DNA from 2 places in the Paenibacillus sp. FSL R7-0272 genome. Region 2 is predicted to be linked to the other one. Evidence: riboswitches for the same ligand, from Rfam matches in the RefSeq annotation. Region 2 holds a riboswitch; the other holds the start of a gene.
The links. Region 2 has a riboswitch for FMN ahead of MKY23_RS16090 (DMT family transporter). Riboswitches for the same ligand answer to the same signal wherever they lie in the genome.

Region 1 (3,419 bases), 380 kb from region 2:
CTCCAGATTAACCTTACTGCCGGACTGAAGCTGATTGAGATTGGTGTGTCGATACGTTTCCGGCATGACGTCTGCGGTAAAACCTCCGCCTTCCAGCGTGGTCGCGGTAAGACAAACCCCGTTAACCGCAACACTGTCACCAATTTTTAGATCGTCCATAATGACAGATGCAGCGATGTTCAGAACCAGGGCCTCACCTTTACGGCCAATGCGCCGGATCTGACCGACTTCTTCCACCAAACCCGTAAACATGCTATCTTCCTCCTATTCTGGCCAAATCGGAATACCGCCAATGCTAATATTATCTCCAACTTGCTCAATTTCCAGCTGATGCAATTGGATTGCCTGACTCATGCGCTCTACGCCTTCAAAACGGAAACTTCCCGGAGTATCATATCCACCCACAATCTTGGGAGCGATAAACATCAGTAAACGATCTACGAGCCGTGCTTCCAGCATTGCACCATTTAGTGTACCGCCGCCTTCTAGCAGAATCGAGCCAATATCCCGCTCTCCCAGTTTGCTCAGCCCATGTAGCAAATCTACGCGTGGTCCAGGCCCACAGCGAATAACTTCAACACCGTAAGCCTCGAGTCGCTCAGCCGCTTCCTGGCTAGCCTCATCGGTTGTAAGCACCCAAGTTGGCGCAAGTCCGTCCTTGACCATTTTGGAGCCTACAGGCAACCTCAGCTTGGAATCCACAACGATCCGTACCGGACTGATGCCTTCTACCTGCAAACGAGTCGTCAGCTCTGGATTATCGGCGATTACCGTATCCACGCCAACCATAATGCCTTGATGACGATGACGAAGCGCATGCACGATCTCACGCGCCAGTTCGTTGGAGATCCATTTGCTGTCCCCGCTACGCGTAGCAATTTTTCCATCCAGCGTAGAAGCTGTTTTGAGGGTAACAAAAGGAAGGCCTGTTGTAATAAACTTGATAAACTTTTCATTCATACGTCTTCCGCGTTCGCGCAAAACACCCACTTCAACTTCGATGCCTTGTTGACGCAACATACTAATGCCTGTACCAGAAACCTGCGGATTCGGATCTTCACAACAAACCACCACCCGTTTAACCTTCTCATGGATCAAACGTTCGCTACAGGGTGGCGTTTTGCCATAGTGACTGCAAGGTTCAAGCGTTACGTAAACGGTACTACCCTCCGCGTCGCTTCCAGCCATATTCAAGGCATGCACCTCTGCATGGCCTGTACCTCGTTTCAGATGGCTTCCTAGACCAACAACACGTCCTTCTTTAACAACGACACATCCCACGACAGGATTAATTCCAGTCTGTCCTTGTGCCCGTTCTGCCATATCCAGTGCTAACGCCATATAAAATTCATCATTGATCATTTCCATATCCGTTCACCCCACGGTTATAATCTTGAACTAAAAAATCCCCACCGAACAATCTGTTCAGGTAGGGATGATGGAAGACTACTGTCATCAGCAGGAGAGATGAAACACACCAATACCGACACTTCACCAAAACCAGTTAACAGGTAAGTGAAAACAAACACATACCTTATTGCATACCCATTCGAGCTATAGAATGATATACAAAAAATCAGGTGAAGAGTTTCTATATAACGGTATTATGTACCAGAAAACTCATTATAAACAAGCCTTCCACACATATCATCCAAACGAGCTGAATGCTATGCGACATCACTCCTGCGGAGTGTAACCACACCGGCTTACACCCACTCCTTCTCCCATCCAGACTATACTGTCGGTTCTGGAATTACACCAGATCAGCCATCTGCTATAAGCAGACAGGTCACGGACTTTGCCATATCGGTGGAAAATAATATCCCCAACACGCATCACCGCCGGTAGGGAATTACACCCTGCCCTGAAGGATCGCTTTCGTTATTAATTGGATGTTAGCACTTTAATGTCAAAAAATCAATTCATTTTTGTTTCTTTTTGTCACATACTAACTTTTAATAAGCATTTATATTACAAAATCCGCATCTCATACAAGACACGGACGTCATCTACTATTGAAAAACTAAATCTAAAGGTTTGGAAAACACCAGCTTGCCATGTGCCTCAAATCCTTCGCAGCGTGGAACGGAACACTCTCAGGTTTGGGCTGGGAAGCATTAGGTGCTGGCATATCGCGGGCTACTCTTCTAACCCAACTGGTCGAGTCGATTCCAATGGCCGAACACTGCCAGCGCTCATCCGGCCTTGGACGAACGGTCAGAATAAGGTCTTCTTTTCCCGGCATATCGGGGAACACGCCATCCAGATATTCAACAATGGTACGTTTGTCCTTCACTTCATGACAATATACAGTAACCCAAGAACCACTAAGTACTTTCACTGCATATACGTCTCCAGGCTGCACTTCACCTGTACCGGCATCCGGAGATTTTTTCGGCACCTTCGCCTTGGCACCTACACCTCGTCTACTTTCAAATAAACCAATAACGGTCTCACTCGCCAGTGGATTCGGTTCAGGCTTGTTCTCTAACGATACATCACTGCAATCGAATTCACCAAAGATCAGGTTCAAATTGTGCTCGTTGATTCCTACAGATGAATCCCACCATGCCAAGGGAGCTTGTACCTCAACCCGGGTATTAGGTCTCTTGTCGCGTTCTGCATATGAGGTGAAGGCTGTAATCATTCCTGGCTGTTCTGGCGTGTCCAGGATGCCGATCAGCGCCAGCGTTTCAAGCAAATCGCGGTAAACATATACTTTTTTCGTAGGCAGGAGTTGTTCTTTTTTGAGCGCATCCGCAGCCTTGCTGTACCGAGTTTTAGGTGGCAGATTACGCAGCACCGTTAACACCGCGCGCAACGTCCAGCGATCATACTCATTAGGAACAGGAGGCTCCTGCGAAGCAGCCATCTCTCTCAGAGCGAGTACATGTCCAAAGATATCTCCATCAAGCGGTGTACCGTTGGTCATTCGCCAGTACCACTGAAGCGAAGTATCTACTCCGTCATTCACATCCAAACCACAGATCTGGCACTTACGACTGGAAGGATATGGACTATATTCATGGTCAGGTATGCTGGTTGCAATCAGTTTTCCTGCAAGAAGTGAACGCCAGATCATTGGCGCTGACCATAGAGAAGCCACAAAAGCCTGAGCAGCCTCCTGAAGTGTCCAACGCTCAGCCAATGTTCTCAGTTCTCGGATCGTATCCTCATGCTGCGGTCTTTCAAAGTGATTAGGCTCATGTCCAGTAGCCTCTAGTGCCTGTAATTGTTCCGCCGATACGTCCTCTGGTACATTGTGTCTTGAAGCACGCAACTCCTCGTCCCAAATCGTGCTCTCACTATAAATATGTTGAAGTAATTTCAGTTGCTGTACAACATCTAAAGTCAAAGTAACAACATCCTTTCACAGTAGTTCTGAAAACATGTAAGTTTGTAAGCTCAGTATATCCAGT
Region 2 (3,419 bases):
GCATTAAGCGCTTCCAGCGATCCCAGCAGATTGGCGATATAGCTGTCCTGTGGGCGAAGCTTGCTTCCCATAGCGCCATAGTACAAATTTTGCAGATACACGGGCAGCGACCAGTTTGTTCCGGCTGTTTTGACAAGCGATTCCCACATATGCCGGTGTGTATCCACCAGTCCAGGCATAATAATCATGTCTGAAGCATCGATGACCTCAATATCTGCATCGGACACCTCAATATTTGGTTGAATGGCCGTAATCAAAGAATCCTGAATAAGTACGTCTGCCCGTTTATACTGACCAATACGAGCATCCATCGATAATACGCAACCGTTCTTCAAAAGATAACCTTTCCTCATAAGACATCTCTCCAATCGTAATGGTTTGTAAAATGATCTGATCCGCATTGCTTGTTCTTACATATACTTTATGACTATATTTTCGCTAGTATATATACATTATATATCACACCTTAATATTTATCAAATTATGGAAGAGCTAACTGAGACCTATATGGTGATTCACGGATTGGAAAAGGTAGAACTTCGTTGGTAAACTTGATAATTATGTTTTAGTCTTTTCCTCATTAGAGTGCATTTTTCGTTTCGCTCGAAAACGTCTCACCTTCATTAGATTACCGCACATCTTATCATCGCAATATTTCTGTGTTCTGCTCCGGGTATCATCATAGAAGATCCAGCGGCAGTCCGGATTGTCACAGGAGCGAATTCTCTTCCCTTCGCCCTCAACGAGTGTCACGGCAAAATCAGCAGCAACCTCTGCCATCACCTGAGCCCAATGTCTATGAATAGGAACAAGCGCAACACCCAGTTGTTGATCTTGTGTAATTATTTGTCTAATGACTTCGCCAGCCATCATAAAATCATTCAACCAGGCCTCATCCTTCTCAGTAAAGAGCTTTCCGTTAGACAAACGAATAGCCAGTGCCTGCAAATCATCTCTAAAACTTCTCATTGCGGATTCCTCTTCATTCGACGCCGGTACTGGCGCTTCTAATTGCCAACGATTCAAAAAATCTTGTTGCCAGCTTACGTTCCCCAGTCTGTCTTCTGATCGCTCCCCACCACGCCAATCATGATAATCGCTGTTTACAAAATCAGTCCATAATCTATCCATGAGAGCCTCCGATTAATGTAACTATCTAAATTATAAAAAGATGGTTACACTCTTTGAAATTGTGTTATATTAATTGTAACCATTTCAACCCATATTAGCTAGTTACCATCATGAAGATGCAAGGGCGAGATGAATCTGACAAGAGAGGAATGAAATTAAAAAATGAAAACAGTCACCACAGCATTAGATGTATTGGTTATTCAGAATGAAGATACCTGGGATCAATGTAACTGGATCGTCCCATTGTCAAAAGCGCTTGAGGGACTGAACGCCGAACAGGCTGCCTGGGTTCCTCCTTCAGGTGGACTGAGCATATGGCAACTAGCCAATCATATGTTTTATTACAATCAACGGATTTTAGAACGTCTTCAGGAAAAAGAACCGTCTGTACCCGCTGCAGATTCCAACGTAGCTACGTTTGGTATTTCGGGTGATCCTTTGAACGAAGCTGGCTGGAGCAAGCTGATGGAACAAACCACTAAACTGGCTGAGCAGTTGCGCGATACCCTTGCTACATTACAGGACTCGAAGCTTGAGGAAGCTTATATGGATTCCGACGACAACTGGGCTCAGACGCTTGCCCGCTGGGTTTTACACGATGCCTATCATGCAGGTCAGATTGTGCAGTTGCGGAGGCAACAGGGATGCTGGAGTATTGTTTTCTAAAAAAACACTTGAACTGATAGCGTTTACAGGAATAAGATGAACTTCATAAGGTTACAACTTGTTCAATACACTAATTAATTGAATAGGATCTTCGGGGTAGGGTGCAATTCCCAACCGGCGGTGATGTTCTTATAGAACCAGCCCGCGACTCGCTGTTTAAGGTTCCGACCTGGCAGCGACTGACTTGGTGCGATTCCAAGGCCGACGGTACAGTCCGGATGAGAGAAGATCAACACAACGGCAAGCCGTATTTGGGAAGTCTTTTTCCCTGACGCCTTGTCTTTGAATGGTCCCCCGTTTATTTGGCGTACGCCAAGGACGGGGGATTTTGTCGATTTTGCCAACTGAAGATTCCGTGTTCTGACGAAGGAGTCCTGAATATGGAAAACACATCAACAGCATCAACGATTTATCGCAAGGAACGAAGCAACACCGGATTTTGGCTAGTTGTGCTAGGCGCAGCCCTCTGGGGTGTAGACCCCTTATTCCGCATCCTTTTGCTAAAAACGATGACTTCTACACAGATTGTTCTAATCGAACACATCATCGTCAGCCTTGTCGCGATACCGGTATTATGGAAGTTCCGGGATGATCTGAAGAAACTGCGTGCACGTCACTGGATCGCTGTTATCTTCATTTCCTGGGGCGGATCAGCGCTGGCAACGGTATTATTCACTTTGGCGCTTACTCATAACGATCCCAATACGGTATTGTTGTTGCAAAAAATGCAACCACTTTTCGCAATTGTACTTGCGAAATTGTTATTAAAAGAAACATTGCCGCGTCACTTCGGCGGATTGTTCATCATTGCGCTGGCAGGAACATATCTGCTTACGTTTGGCTTCTCACTTCCGCTCGGCAACTGGAATAACTGGATTCATGCAGGTAGCCTGCTGTCTCTTGGTGCCGCAGCTTTGTGGGGTGGATCTACCGTTATGGGCCGGTTAATGCTTGGTCAAGCTCGTTATGAGACGGTCACCTCCCTTCGCTTCGTCGTTGCGCTTCCACTCCTGATCTTCATGACCTGGAATGAAGGTGCACCTTGGACACTCCCGGCTGGAACAGGGGCACAGGCTGCTGTCATTCTGAATATTTTGGGGCAGGCACTTTTACCAGGCTTGCTAAGTCTACTCTTGTATTACAAAGGGTTGTCTTCCACCAAAGCTTCTGTTGCAACCCTCGCAGAACTCAGTTTCCCGATGGCTGGCGTGCTTGTAAACTGGATTGCATTCCGTACGCTGATAACCTGGGAGCAATTGCTTGGCTTTATCCTGATCTGGATCGCACTATTCCTGATCTCCAAACAGCAGGAACGCTCTACACCGATCGCCGAGGCCGCACCCAAACTTCGCACGGAGTAATACATTTTCATCTGGTTCAAATAATATAAGCACTGTTTCACCTTAATGAGGTGAACAGTGCTTTTCTTCTGCCGTATTTCTTCTATTATGATGGATTGATGTTTTGTTTTTTGTCTGCCTAGGTGGTACGATGGCTTATGGAACTTGGAACAAGATATCCAACAGGAACTATTCTTAGAGAGGAACGATTACTAATGTCTTCATTCTCATATACCTCCTATGACGCTATAGGGCTCGCCGAACTGATTCGCTCCCGGGAAG

Region 1: linked by a shared signal. The riboswitch ahead of ribD (bifunctional diaminohydroxyphosphoribosylaminopyrimidine deaminase/5-amino-6-(5-phosphoribosylamino)uracil reductase RibD) and the one ahead of MKY23_RS16090 (DMT family transporter) in region 2 are both predicted to bind FMN.

What each region holds. Positions count from the first base shown of each region.
Region 1 covers NZ_CP150221.1:4,033,907-4,037,325, forward strand. Annotated here, with positions in the region: gene ribE (riboflavin synthase) at 1-252, opposite strand, end outside; gene ribD (bifunctional diaminohydroxyphosphoribosylaminopyrimidine deaminase/5-amino-6-(5-phosphoribosylamino)uracil reductase RibD) at 265-1,368, opposite strand; FMN riboswitch at 1,713-1,876, opposite strand; gene MKY23_RS17880 (hypothetical protein) at 2,030-3,355, opposite strand.
Region 2 covers NZ_CP150221.1:3,650,694-3,654,112, forward strand. Annotated here, with positions in the region: gene MKY23_RS16075 (amidohydrolase family protein) at 1-353, opposite strand, end outside; gene MKY23_RS16080 (CGNR zinc finger domain-containing protein) at 559-1,131, opposite strand; gene MKY23_RS16085 (DinB family protein) at 1,294-1,797, shown strand; FMN riboswitch at 1,881-2,031, shown strand; gene MKY23_RS16090 (DMT family transporter) at 2,178-3,158, shown strand; gene MKY23_RS16095 (amidase) at 3,353-3,419, shown strand, end outside.